DNA from 2 places in the Pseudoflavonifractor sp. HNCC25GI2 genome. Region 2 is predicted to be linked to the other one. Evidence: riboswitches for the same ligand, from Rfam matches in the RefSeq annotation. Region 2 holds a riboswitch; the other holds the start of a gene.

Region 1 (6,624 bases), on a different contig from region 2:
GATGCAGAAGAGCATGGGCGGCGCCGACGGCATGATGTTCGGTATGGGCGGCGGCTCGGGAGCCAAGGTGTACGTCCCCTCCTCCACCGGCATCCGCTTTGCCGATGTGGCCGGCGAGGACGAGGCCAAGGAACTGCTGGGTGAGATTGTGGACTTCCTCCACGACCCGGAGAAGTACCGGGAAATCGGCGCCCGCCTGCCCAAGGGCGCGCTGCTGGTGGGCCCTCCGGGCACCGGCAAGACCCTGCTGGCCAAGGCGGTGGCCGGTGAGGCCAACGTCCCCTTCTTCTCCATCGCCGGCAGCGAGTTTGTGGAGATGTTTGTGGGCCGGGGCGCCGCCAAGGTGCGGGACCTCTTCAAGCAGGCCAACGAAAAGGCCCCCTGTATTGTGTTCATCGATGAGATCGACACCATCGGCAAGAAGCGTGACGGTCAGGCCATGGGCAACGACGAGCGGGAGCAGACCCTGAACCAGCTTCTCACTGAGATGGACGGCTTTGACGGCTCCAAGGGCGTGGTGGTGCTGGCCGCCACCAACCGTCCCGACTCCCTGGACCCCGCCCTGCTGCGCCCCGGCCGCTTTGACCGGCGCATCCCCGTGGAGCTGCCCGACCTCCAGGGCCGCATTGACATTCTGAAGGTCCACGCCAGGAAGATCCGCCTGGCGGAGGATGTGGACTTCACTCCCATTGCCAAGACGGCCGCCGGCGCTTCCGGCGCGGAGCTGGCCAACATCGTCAACGAGGCCGCCCTGCGGGCGGTGCGGGACGGGCGGAAGTACGCCACCCAGGAGGACCTGCAGGAGAGCGTGGAGGTAGTTATCGCGGGCTACCAGAAGAAGAGCCGGGTCCTGTCCGACGAGGAGAAGAAGATTGTGGCCTACCACGAGACAGGCCACGCCCTGGTGGCGGCCATGCAGTCCCACTCCGCCCCGGTGCAGAAGATCACCATCATTCCCCGCACCTCCGGCGCCCTGGGCTACACCCTCCAGGTGGACGAGGGGGACCACTTCCTCATGTCCAAGGAGGAGCTGCTGAACAAGATCACCACCTACACCGGCGGCCGGGCCGCCGAGGAGCTGGTGTTCCACTCCATCACCACCGGGGCCTCCAACGACATTGAGCAGGCCACCAAGCTGGCCCGGGCCATGATCTCCCGCTACGGCATGAGCGACGAGTTCGGATTTGTGGCCTTCGAGACCATGTCCAACCAGTACCTGGGGGGCGACGCCTCCCTGGCCTGTTCCCCCGAGACCCAGGCCCGCATGGACCGGAAGGTCACCCAGGTGGTCACCAACCAGTATCAGAAGGCCATGGCCATCCTGGAGGAGAACGAGGACAAGCTCCACCAGCTGGCCCAGTACCTCTACGACCACGAGACCATTACCGGCCAGGAGTTCATGGACATCCTGGAGCAGAAGGAGCTTCCCGGGGAAAGCCAGACTTGACACGGGGACGAAAAGGTCGTATGATAACAGCGCAAACAGGGGAGCTCGCGGCAGCGGGCTGAGAGGAGGCTTGGCGCCTCGACCCTCTAACCTGATGTGGGTAATGCCACCGTAGGAAGTCATAGGGATTGTATGATTGCATTGCGGGGCGGCCCAGGTTGGGCCGCCCTGTTTTTGTTTGTCCACTTACACTTCTTTTGGAAAGGACGTGGGAGGAGAATACCGCGGCGCCCCGGCTCAGAGCCGGGAGCGGGCAGAGGGGGAGCGCCCTGTGCCCGGGCCAGAAGTGCAGCGATGGGAAGCCGTGTTCCGGCGTGAGAGGAGGCCAGTAAGCCTCGACCGAACTCCGCGGGGCGGTGTGTGTCCGGCCCGGGGACCCTGTATGCGGCGTTATGCCGCCGGAGGGATGTCGCTGCTCTGTTTTGCGGTATTCCCCCATGACTTTACAAGAGAGGTGTTTTTTATGTCCAATTACACGAAGGAGAACCGCCTGGCCCTGTCGGTGGCGCTGGCGGGCATTCTCACCGCCGTGGGCGTGGTGGGAGGCACTCTGTCCATCCCCGTGGGCTTCACCCGCTGCTGCCCCACCCAGAGCGTGGTCAACGTGGTGGCCGGTGTCTTCCTGGGCCCCTGGTACTCCCTGGGCATGGCCTTCTGCGTCAGTCTCATCCGCAACCTGCTGGGCACCGGTACCATCATGGCCTTCCCTGGCAGCATGTGCGGCGCTCTGCTGGCGGGCCTTCTGTACCAGCGGTTCCACCGGGTGTGGGCGGCCTGCCTGGGCGAGATGATTGGAACGGGCGTGGTGGCCTCCATCCTGGCCTTCCCCATTGCCCGGTATTTCCTGGGCAAGGCCTGCGGCCTCTTCACCTACTTCATCCCCTTCATGACCGTGGCGGTCACCGGGTCGATCATCGCCTGGGTGCTGGTGTATATTCTGAAGAAGAACGGGGCCATGTCCGCCATGAGCCGGGCCGTCCAGCGGAGCTGAGGCGGCCATGAACGCCCGTAAGCCGGTGGCCTGGATGTCCACCAAATTCCCCCTGGAGATTCCCGCCGCCTTCGGCATGGAGGTCATCTGCCCGGAGAGCGCGGGGGCGGCCGCCGCCGGAAAGGGAAAAAGCGCCCAGCTCTGCCGCCGGGCCGAGGGGCTGGGCTACTGCGCCGACCTGTGCTCCTATGTGCGCATGGGCGTGGTCCTGGCCCGGGACGGAGGCATGCCAAAGCCCGATGTGCTGCTGTGCTGCGACAACATCTGCTCGGGCATGGTGCAGTGGTATGAGGCCATGGCCCGGACGCTGCAGGTTCCCCTGGTGCTGCTGAATTTCCCCTACCGCCAGAGCCAGGTCTCCCAAGGGCAGGTGAATTATCTGCTGGGGCAGCTGAAAGCGGCCATCCTCCAGCTGGAGGAACTGACGGGACAGCGGTGGGACCCGCAGAAGTTTCAGGAGGTCTGCCTCCGGGAGGAGCGGTCCGCCCAGGCCTGGCAGCGGGTGCTGGACTGTGCCATGGCCCGCCCCTCTCCCCTGCGGAGCATGGAGATCTTTGATTACATGCCCCTCATGGTCACCGGCCGCTGCCGCACAGAGACGGAGGGGCGGCTGCTGGAGCTGGCCCGGGAGCTGTCCGCCCGCAGACCGGAGGGGGAGGAGTACCGCATCTACTGGGAGGGTACCCCCTGCTGGCCGGTGCTGGGCCAGGTGGTAGACCTGATGGACAAGCGGCACATCCGGGTAGTGGCCGACCCCATCAGCCACTCCCTGGGCTTTCGCTGCCACGATTTGGAGAGCCTGGCCCGGGCCTACTGTAAGACCATCAACGGCGTGTCCCTGGAGGAGGGCGTGGCCATGCGGGCGGAGCTGTGCCGGCGCTATGGGGTGGACGGGGTGCTCATCCACTATAACCGCTCCTGCCGCCCCTGGTGCGGCGACCTCCAGGAGGTGGAGCGGCGGCTGCGGGAGGAGCTGGAGGTCCCCGTGGTCAGCTTTGACGGCGACCAGGGGGATCCGGGGGCCTTCTCCCCTGCCCAGTTTGAGACCCGGCTGGACACCCTCACTGAGCTGATGGCCGCCCGCCGGGAGGCCCAAGCATAAAACGCGCCGCGGCGCCGGAACGGTTCCGGTGCCGCGGCGTGTTGCGTTCAATGGGTGGAGGTCAGTTCTCCTCCCCCTCCAGAAAGTAGGAGGCCTCCATGTCGGCGGTGGCCAGGGCAAAGGCCAGGGGGTACTTCTGAAAGGCCTGTCCCACGGTGCGGTTGTCCTCGGGGCCGGAGAAGCCCATGTGCCAGCGGATGGCCATGGCCTCTTCCCGGGTGAGGCGGATGAAGCCGTTGGTGATGTACACGCTCTTCTCCCCGTGGCCGTAGGGCAGGGGGTCGTCGAAGGAGTAGGTGGGCACCTTCTCCCACTGGCCGGTGGCGTCGTTCTTCACGTTGCGGAAGCCCTTCTTGTAGCAGCCGATTTTGCACAGGTCGTGGAGAAGGGAAACAATGGCCACAGATTCGGGGCTGTACTCCAGGCCGTACAGCTCCTGCACCCGCTCCCGCTGGAGGTAGTCCACCAGACAGTGGTACACGTTGAGGCTGTGCTCGCACAGCCCGCCCTCGTAGGCCCCGTGGTACCGGGCGGAGGCGGGGGCGGTGAAGAAGTCGCTCTTGTGCTCCAGGTAGTCAAGCAGCTTGTCCGCCCCGTCCCGGGTGATGTTTTCCTTAAAAATCTCGATAAATTCCTCTTTGCAGGACATACAATAACCTCCGAACGGGCCGCCCCTTCCGGGGCGGGCCTGTAAATTGACGTAAGAAAAGTGTAGCATGGACCGGGGAAAGATGCAACGGAAAATCCCACTTTCCAACGCTCCCCGCCTGTGGTAAAATAATAGGACACCGTTCAGCCAAAGAACAGGAGGATTTTGTCATGAGCTACGCCGATGAGGTGTTTATTCAGAACTGCAAGGACATTCTTTCCCAGGGGGTCTGGGACACCGACCGCCCCGTCCGGCCCCGGTGGGAGGACGGCTCCCCCGCCCACACCATCAAGCTCTTCGGTGTGGTCAACCGCTATAACCTGAAGGAGGAGTTCCCCATCCTCACCGTGCGCCGCCAGTACCTCAAGTCGGCGGTGGACGAGCTTCTGTGGATCTGGCAGAAGAAGTCCAACAACGTCCATGACCTGAGCAGCCACGTGTGGGACGCCTGGGCGGATGAGAACGGCTCCATCGGCAAGGCCTACGGCTACCAGCTGGGGGTGAAGCACCACTACCCCCAGGGGGACATGGATCAGGTTGACAAGGTGCTCTGGGACCTGAAGCACGACCCCGGCTCCCGGCGCATCCTGACCAGCCTCTATAACCACCACGACCTGAGCGAGATGGCCCTCTACCCCTGCGCCTACTCCATGACCTTCAATGTGAGCGGCAACACCCTCAACGGCATCCTGAACCAGCGCTCCCAGGACATGCTCACCGCCAACGGCTGGAACGTGATGCAGTACGCCGTGCTGCTGCACATGATCGCCCAGGTGTCCGGCCTGGAGGCCGGGGAGCTGGTCCATGTCATCGCCGACTGCCACATCTACGACCGCCATGTGCCTGTGGTGGAGCAGATGCTGGAGCGGGAGCCCTACCCCGCCCCCAAATTCACCCTGGACCCCACGGTGACCGACTTCTACGCCTTCACCAAGGACAGCGTCTCCCTGGAGGGCTACCAGGCCTACCCCATCGGGGAAAAGATCCCTGTTGCGGTGTAAGCACAGAACGTGAAGAGTGGAGAGAGGCACAGCTATGAATGTTATTGTGGCGGTGGATGAGAACTGGGGCATCGGGAAGGATGGAGACCAGCTCATCTACCTCAAGGAGGATTTGAAGCGCTTCAAGGCCCTGACCATGGGCCATCCCCTGATTCTGGGGCGGAAGACCATGGCCACCTTCCCCGGGGGGAAGCCCCTGAAGGGGCGGCGGAACCTGATTTTGTCCCGCAACCCGGACTTTGCCCCCGAGGGGGGCGAGGTGTACCACACCATGGAGGAGCTGCTGGCCCAGGCGCCCGAGGACGCCTTTGTCATCGGCGGCGCCTCGGTGTATCACGCCCTCATCGGCCAGTGCGACACGGCCTACGTGACTAAAATCCACAAGGGATTTCCCGCCGACTGCTGGTTCCCCAACCTGGACGAGGACCCGGCCTGGCAGGCGGAGGAGCCCTCGGAGATTATGGAGCAGGATGGGGTCCGCTATCAGTATGTGACCTACCGCCGGGTCAAGTGAATCCAAAAGAAAACGCCGCCAGGCTTGGTGCCCGGCGGCGTTTTTTTGTTTTTAAAGATCAGAGGTTCAGAGTCATGCCCTGGTGGTCGGCCAGGCCGTCCTTGGCCAGCATCCGCTCCAGTACCTCCACATCGGTGGTGATGTCCATGGCGTCGCCCTGGAAGAGCTGGTCCAGCTGCTTCTCAAAGCCCTCCACCACCTTATCCATCATGCCCTCGATGCGGGCCATGGCGGAGGTGATGTTCTCACCGGACACCTCCTGGTCCTCCAGCTGGCTGTACGCCCGGAGAATCTTCAGGGTGGTGGGCAGGTAGTAGCTCAAAAAGCTGTGAAGCTGAGGGGATTTGTCCGGGTGCTGCCGCTGATAGTCCAGAATCTTGGCCGTGATGACCCCGATGCGGTCAATCTGGGCAGAGAGCTTCTCGTTGTCGATGGCGTCGTTGACCGCCTTGATTTCCAGCAGAATGGCGTCCTGCTCCTGCTTGGCTTCCTCCTTGGCGGGCTTTTTGGGCTGGGCGGGCTCCTCTGGCTTGGAGCTGATGCCTCCCCCGGAGAGGACCAGTGTGCCCGCGCCGTAGTCCAGATAGCCCTGGGGGAACATGCCGTCCTCCAGCATATCCTCCAGGTCGTCCCGCACCCGGCCCACGGAGCGGCCGGTGGCCGAGGCCAGGGAGGCGATGGACACCGACTTGTTGCTGCCGATCATGGCCATGTAGCTGCGGTAGCGGTTGGCCTGCTTACGCTTGTGTACGCCCACCCACAGACAGCCCAGACCGCCGAAGAAGCAGCATACCACAGGCAGCGTCTCCTCCAGGAACCAGGCCACGTCGGGCAGAATCCACAGGCTGCTGCTGACAGCGGTCAGAGAGGCAAAGCCGAAGAGGGCAGCCAGAATGCCGCCGATAATGGTCATCTTCTTG
Region 2 (6,624 bases):
GGCAGGTGGAACAAGATATCCAGACCTTTGACCGTATCATGGACAGGACTTATGCCAATGCTTCGGACTACCGGGGGAAGCTGCGGGAATGGATTCAGAAGCGAGAAGGACTGTGGGAAATCCCAACATACAAAGTCCCAGGGCACAGCAAAGCGGACATCCAACAGTATGAGAAAGAAATGGCCCAGAAGGGTATCTATTATGAAGAACTGGTATATGGGAGACCGTGCGCGGGCGGAATCAGAACACCGGAACAATTTGGCTTAAATCGTCCTCTGCTGCTCAGATGGATGAAGGGAGCCTGTGAGAAGAACGCCATGATTCGTCTTGCGTTCTTCCTGGGCCTCACCGAACCGGCTGCGGAACGGCTTCTGCAAAAGGAAGGGTTCTCCCTCTCGGCAAGTGTCCGGGTGGAGGATGAAATCCTTCGGAAATGCTTCCGGTTTGGCTTTCCAATCCATTACGCCAATCAGCTGTTGGTCAACCAAGGGAAAAAGCCCTTGCCTGGGGTCACCGTTTCATGAGAAGGGGAAAATTGGAAAAAAGCAAAAGCGGGCTTCTGATGTCAGAAGCCCGCTTTCCCTTGTGCCCCAATGGATTACGCGCAAAACTCAAAGCAGTAATGCCAGCTACACCGATTGGCACTACGGTGTGTACGGTGGACTTGGAGATGCCGAATTTTCGGGCGCACGCCCGGACAGTGGCGCGGTTTTCTATGATGTAAAGGGCCATTCTGCAGGCCCGGTCCTCAATGTTCCCTTTCACCCATAACACTCCCATCAAGCGGTAGTCCTATGGATGTTATATGCGCCTGGGACGGGGGATATGTCGCCCCTTGTGCCTGGGTGGGGCCGGTGGTATAATGGCGGCAAGAGGAGGGAGCGCGTTATGGATCAGAGGGAACGCATGATTGCCGGCCTGCCCTACAAGGCCTGGCTGGACGGCCTGCCCCAGCAGCGGCTGGAGGCCAAGAAGAAGCTGTATGTCTTCAACAACGCCCACCCGGAGGACCAGGAGGCCTCCATGGCCTTGCTGCGGGACCTGCTGGGCCAGGCGGGAGACAACCTGTGGGTGGAGCCTATCTTCCGCTGCGACTACGGCAGCAACATTTCTGTGGGCGACAATTTTTACGCCAATTATAACCTGACCATTCTGGACATTGCCCCGGTGACCATCGGAAACAATGTGATGATTGCACCCAACGTGTCCATCTTCACCGCCGGGCACCCCATTCACCCCCAGGCCCGGAACTCGGGCTACGAGTACGGCCGCCCCATTACCATCGGGAACAACGTGTGGATTGGGGGCGGGGCCATTCTCCTGCCCGGAGTGACCATCGGAGACAATGCGGTCATTGCCGCGGGCAGCGTGGTGGGCCGGGACGTGCCCGCCGGTGTGGTGGCTGCGGGCAACCCCTGCCGGGTGGTGCGGGAGATTACCGACGCCGACCGGGACTTCTACTGGAGAAATCTTCCCTTTGATGTGGAGGACTACCTGGACCCCAACACCACCCTGTAAGCACAGAAAACAAAACGCGCTTCGGAGCAAGCTCTCCGAAGCGCGTTTTTTCTTATTTGTACCGCTTGTCCAGAATCTCCACAATGTCGCCCATGACGCCCTCGTCACAGGAACACAGGATCTGAGCGCCCCAGTCCCGGACCTCCTGAGCGCAGTTGGAGGGGGCGAAGGGAATGGCAGACAGCTCCAGCATGGGGATGTCGTTCTGGTTGTCCCCCACGCAGTAGATGTGGGCGCGGTCAATGCCCAGCTGTTGGGCCAGCAGGGCGGTCATGCCGCCCTTGGTGCTCCCCTTGGCGGTGATCTCCAGGTAGTACCGGTTGGAGAAGATGGCCTCGTACCGGTCCCCCCAGTCGGTCAGCATCCGCTCCTGCACCTGGCGCAGCAGGGGGTGCTCCTGCTGGAGAATGGCCTTGGTCCAGGGCAGGGGCATCTCCTCCACCGGACAGATGGCGTAGTCGGTGCCCACCTTTTTCATGTGGGCGTCGGTGATGGGGTTGGGATTCCAGACGTAAATGTCCTCGCCGTGGTAGCTCTCCATGCCCAGGGAGGGGAAGGCATCAAAGAGGGCGGCAAAGTCCCGGGCGGAGCTCTCCGGCAGGAAGGTCTGTTCCAGCATCACGTCCCGCTCAAAGTCGTACAGGGCCGAGCCGTTGGACAGCACCACCGGAGCATTGACCGGGGCGAGATGGACGTAGGGGGCGAAGGTGCGGTGAGCCCGTCCGGTGGCCACGGTGAAGCGGCCGCCCTGGCTCACGAAGTAATGAAGAGCCTCCAGGTTGCGGGGCGGAATCCGGCGGTTGGCGCCGTACAGGGTGTCGTCAAAGTCGCTGACCAGCAAGACACCGTCAAATTTTCCCATAGAAGCTCCTTTTCTCCCCTCCGTGGGGAGGGGTCAAATCAAATCCTTGCCCTGGTAGTACCGCTCCAGGGGGCCATAGCTGAGGGAGGCCACCAGACCGGTGATAATAATTTCAGGGATCATGTAGCTTGCGTTGTAGGCGATGGACCAGATGGGGGCAGCCCAGCCCAGTTCATTGGGCCACAGCACCTCCCAAACCACCACGCCGGAGATATAGTGGCAGCCCAGGCGCACCAGGAAGGTGACCACAATGCCCAGCACCAGTTCCAGCCGGGGATGGCCCAGCCGTCCCTTGAACAGGGCAGCAAAGCCGATGACCGAGAAGGCGAACACGTAGTCAAAGAGAATAATCAGCACCGCCGTTCCCACACTGTCGGCGTACTGCACGTTCTGGATGCCCAGAATCATCTGGAGCACTCCGTAGACGAAGGCGGCGAAGACGTCCCACCGGCAGCCGTAGCGCCAGGAGAGAATCACCAGGGGCAGCATGGAGCACACGGTGATGCCGCCGCCCAGGGCCCAGGGGCTGGAGAAGGGGAACAGAGAGAGCACCACAGCGATGGCCAGCATCACGGCGCTCTCCACCATCCGGTGTACCCGGAGATGGGCCTGGATGGATGCGGATTGGGTTACTTGATTTGCCATAGACGTTTCCTCCTAAAATTGATGTACCGCAGCACATCCAAACGGGTGCGGTGCGGTACAACGGACGAAACGAAGGCATAAAAAACTCGTCCACTTCCTACGCCGGCATTACCCGGATCAGGTTTAAGGGACCGGAGACGGCATGGTCGTCTCTGCATCTCAGCCGGGAACAGCTCCCAGCGCCCCTGTGTTCGATTGTCTGCGGTGCAACTATTGTATGTATTTCCCCGGTATTTGTCAAGTACGAGGGCAAAAAGACTCCGGCCGGGGAGCAAATGCCTGCCCGGCCGGGAGTGAGAGGTTCAAATGATCCGTCCTTGAGGTTTTGGGTGACGGCGCCGGAGCGGCAGCCTCTTGCCCGGGCCGGGGTTTGGTGCTATACTATTTGAATATTCTCAACGAGGAGTGAATCACCGTGGCACAGTCCTCTCATAAGGATGAACAGGCCCTGGCCAATGCACCCATTGGCCCGCTGATGCTCAAGCTGGCGCTGCCTGCCGTGGCGGCCCAGGTCATCAACATGCTCTACAACATTGTGGACAGGATCTACATCGGCCACATCCCTGTGGTGGGCCAGACCGCCCTCACCGGAGTGGGCGTCACCTTCCCCATCATCATGCTCATCTCCGCCTTTGCCGCCTTTGCCGGGCAGGGCGGCGCGCCCCTGGCCTCCATCCGGCTGGGTGCCGGAGATCGGGAGGGGGCGGAGCGGATTCTGGGCAACTCTCTGACCATGCTGCTGTGTGCGGCGGTGGTGCTCACCATTTCCTTCAGCATCTTCAAAGAGCCCCTGCTCATGGCCTTCGGCGCCTCGGAGGACACCATCGGCTACGGCCTGGACTACATCGGCATCTACCTGCTGGGTACCCTGTTTGTCCAGCTGGCGCTGGGCCTCAACACCTTCATCAGCGCCCAGGGCAAGGCCACCGTGGCCATGCTCAGCGTGCTCATCGGAGCGGTTTTGAACATCGTGCTGGACCCCGTCTTCATCTTCCTCTTTGGCCTGGGGGTGCGGGGAGCCGCCATCGCCACGGTGTTTTCCCAGGCGGTAAGCGCCGCATGGGTCTTCTTTTTCCTGTGCTCCCGCCGCTCCGGCCTGCGCATCCGTAAGGAGAACCTGCGCCTGCGGGCGGAGACGGCAGGCAAAATCGCGGGGTTGGGTGTGGCGCCCTTTATCATGCAGTCCACTGAGAGTCTGGTGACCGTGGTGCTTAACACCGGCCTTCAGACCTTCGGCAACGACCTCTATGTGGGCTCCATGACCATCCTTCAGTCGGTCATGCAGATGATTACCATGCCCACCCAGGGCATCACCCAGGGCGTACAGCCCATTATGAGCTACAACTACGGAGCGGGCAACTACCGCCGGGTGCGGGACACCTTCAAGCGCCTGCTGACCGTCACCCTGACGGTGACCATCTCCGCCTTCCTCATCGTCTCCTTTTTCCCCGAGACCCTGGCCCGGCTCTTCAACAACAATACGGAGCTGGTGGAGCTGGTGGGGAAGGTCATGCCCATCTTCTTTGGCGGTATCTGGGCCTTCGGCGCCCAGATGGCCTGTCAGACCACCTTCATGGCTCTGGGCCAGGCCCGCACCAGCCTGTTTCTGGCTCTGCTGCGGAAGGTCATCCTGCTGGTGCCTCTGGCCATCATTCTGCCCCGGGTGACGGGCAGCGTCATGGGCATCTACGCCGCCGAACCCATCGCTGATTTCCTGGCCTCGGCCACCACCCTCACCCTGTTCCTCTCCCGGCGGAAGAAGCTGCTGCCTGCGCCGCCCAAGGAGAAATCCTGAGCTCAACGCAAGAAAAACCCGCCTGCCGCATTTGCGGCAGGCGGGTTTTTTGTTAATCCAGCACAGCGCCCCGGTCAGCGGAGGACACCAGCTTGGCATACCGGGCCAGATAGCCCGTCTTGATCTTGGGCTCGGGACAGACCCACTTGGCCTTCCGGGCAGCCAGCTCCTCGTCCGACACCTTCAGGGTGATGGAGTGGTTGGGGATATCGATGGCGATGGTGTCGCCCTCCTCCACCAGGCCGATGGGGCCGCCGGAGGCCGCCTCGGGGGAGACGTGGCCGATGGAGGCGCCGCGGGTGGCGCCGGAGAAGCGGCCGTCGGTGATGAGGGCCACTTCCTTGTCCAGGCCCATGCCCGCAATGGCGGAGGTGGGGTTGAGCATCTCCCGCATGCCGGGGCCGCCCTTGGGGCCCTCATAGCGGATGACCACCACGTCACCGGCCACAATCTTGCCGGCGTAGATGGCCTCGATGGCCTCCTCCTCGGAGTTGAAGACCCGGGCGGGACCCTCGTGGACCATCATCTCGGGGGCTACGGCGGACTGCTTCACCACGCAGCCGTCGGGGGCCAGGTTGCCCTTGAGAACGGCAATACCGCCGGTCTTGGAGTAGGGATTCTCAATGGGGCGGATGATCTCGGGGTTGCGGTTGACCACGCCCGCCAGGTTCTCCGCGATGGTCTTTCCGGTGCAGGTCATGAGGCTGGTGTCCAGCAGACCGGCCTTGCTGAGCTCTGCCATGACGGCGTACACGCCGCCGGCCCGCTCCAGGTCCTCCATGTAGGTGTCGCCCGCAGGGGCCAGGTGGCACAGGTTGGGGGTCTTGTCGGAAATCTCGTTTGCCATGTCGAAGGAGAGCTCAATGCCGCACTCGTGGGCGATGGCGGGCAGGTGGAGCATGGTGTTGGTGGAGCAGCCCAGAGCCATGTCGATGGTCTCGGCGTTGTGGAAGGCCGCCTCGGTCATGATGTCCCGGGGGCGGATGTTCTGCTCCACCAGCTTCATAATCTGCATGCCGGCGTGCTTGGCCAGACGCAGACGGGCGGAGTAGACGGCGGGAATGGTGCCGTTGCCCCGGAGGGCCATGCCGATGGCCTCGGTGAGGCAGTTCATGGAGTTGGCGGTATACATGCCGGAGCAGGAGCCGCAGGTGGGGCAGGCGTTCTGCTCGTACTCCTCCACGCCCTCCTCGTCCAGCTTGCCGGCGTAGTAGGCGCCCACCGCCTCGAACATGTGGGAGAGGCAGGTGCGCCGGCCGCTGTTCAGGGTGCCCGCCAGCATGGGGCCGCCGGAGACGAAGATGGTGGGGATGTTCACCCGGGCGGCGGCCATGAGAAGGCCGGGGACGTTCTTGTCGCAGTTGGGGATCATCACAAGGCCGTCGAACTGGTGGGCCATGGCCATGGCTTCGGTGGAGTCGGCAATGAGGTCCCGGGTGACCAGGGAGTACTTCATGCCCACATGGCCCATGGCAATGCCGTCACACACGGCGATGGCGGGGAACTCCACCGGAGTGCCGCCGGCGGCCCGGATGCCGGCCTTCACTGCCTCGGCAATCTTGTCCAGGTTCATGTGGCCGGGAACAATTTCGTTATAGGAGCACACCACGCCGATGAGGGGCCGCTCCAGCTCCTCCTTGGTGTAGCCAAGGGCGTAGAGCAAAGAGCGGTTGGGGGCGGCGGGGATGCCTTTTTTCACAACATCACTGCGCATGGGAAGAACCTCCTCACAAAAATCTAAAATAAGTTGTCTGATTTCTCTTGCATTGTCTGACTACATAGTATAGGATAGAGAAAAGGATGT

What was found. Region 2 has a riboswitch for thiamine pyrophosphate ahead of AC3YUO_RS01245 (energy-coupled thiamine transporter ThiT). Riboswitches for the same ligand answer to the same signal wherever they lie in the genome.
Region 1: another riboswitch for thiamine pyrophosphate. It lies ahead of thiW (energy coupling factor transporter S component ThiW); the one in region 2 lies ahead of AC3YUO_RS01245 (energy-coupled thiamine transporter ThiT).

The regions. Positions count from the first base shown of each region.
Region 1 covers NZ_JBYUOW010000002.1:287,845-294,468, reverse strand. The annotation lists gene ftsH (ATP-dependent zinc metalloprotease FtsH) at 1-1,447, shown strand, start outside; TPP riboswitch at 1,475-1,582, shown strand; gene thiW (energy coupling factor transporter S component ThiW) at 1,911-2,438, shown strand; gene AC3YUO_RS03910 (2-hydroxyacyl-CoA dehydratase subunit D) at 2,446-3,540, shown strand; gene AC3YUO_RS03905 (hydrolase) at 3,602-4,189, opposite strand; gene thyA (thymidylate synthase) at 4,360-5,190, shown strand; gene AC3YUO_RS03895 (dihydrofolate reductase) at 5,225-5,704, shown strand; gene AC3YUO_RS03890 (5-bromo-4-chloroindolyl phosphate hydrolysis family protein) at 5,763-6,624, opposite strand, start outside.
Region 2 covers NZ_JBYUOW010000001.1:270,168-276,791, reverse strand. The annotation lists gene AC3YUO_RS01265 (hypothetical protein) at 1-524, shown strand, start outside; partial or broken gene AC3YUO_RS01260 (sporulation transcriptional regulator SpoIIID) at 652-765, opposite strand; gene AC3YUO_RS01255 (sugar O-acetyltransferase) at 889-1,518, shown strand; gene AC3YUO_RS01250 (HAD-IIB family hydrolase) at 1,571-2,380, opposite strand; gene AC3YUO_RS01245 (energy-coupled thiamine transporter ThiT) at 2,414-3,025, opposite strand; TPP riboswitch at 3,103-3,222, opposite strand; gene AC3YUO_RS01240 (MATE family efflux transporter) at 3,501-4,820, shown strand; gene ilvD (dihydroxy-acid dehydratase) at 4,873-6,534, opposite strand.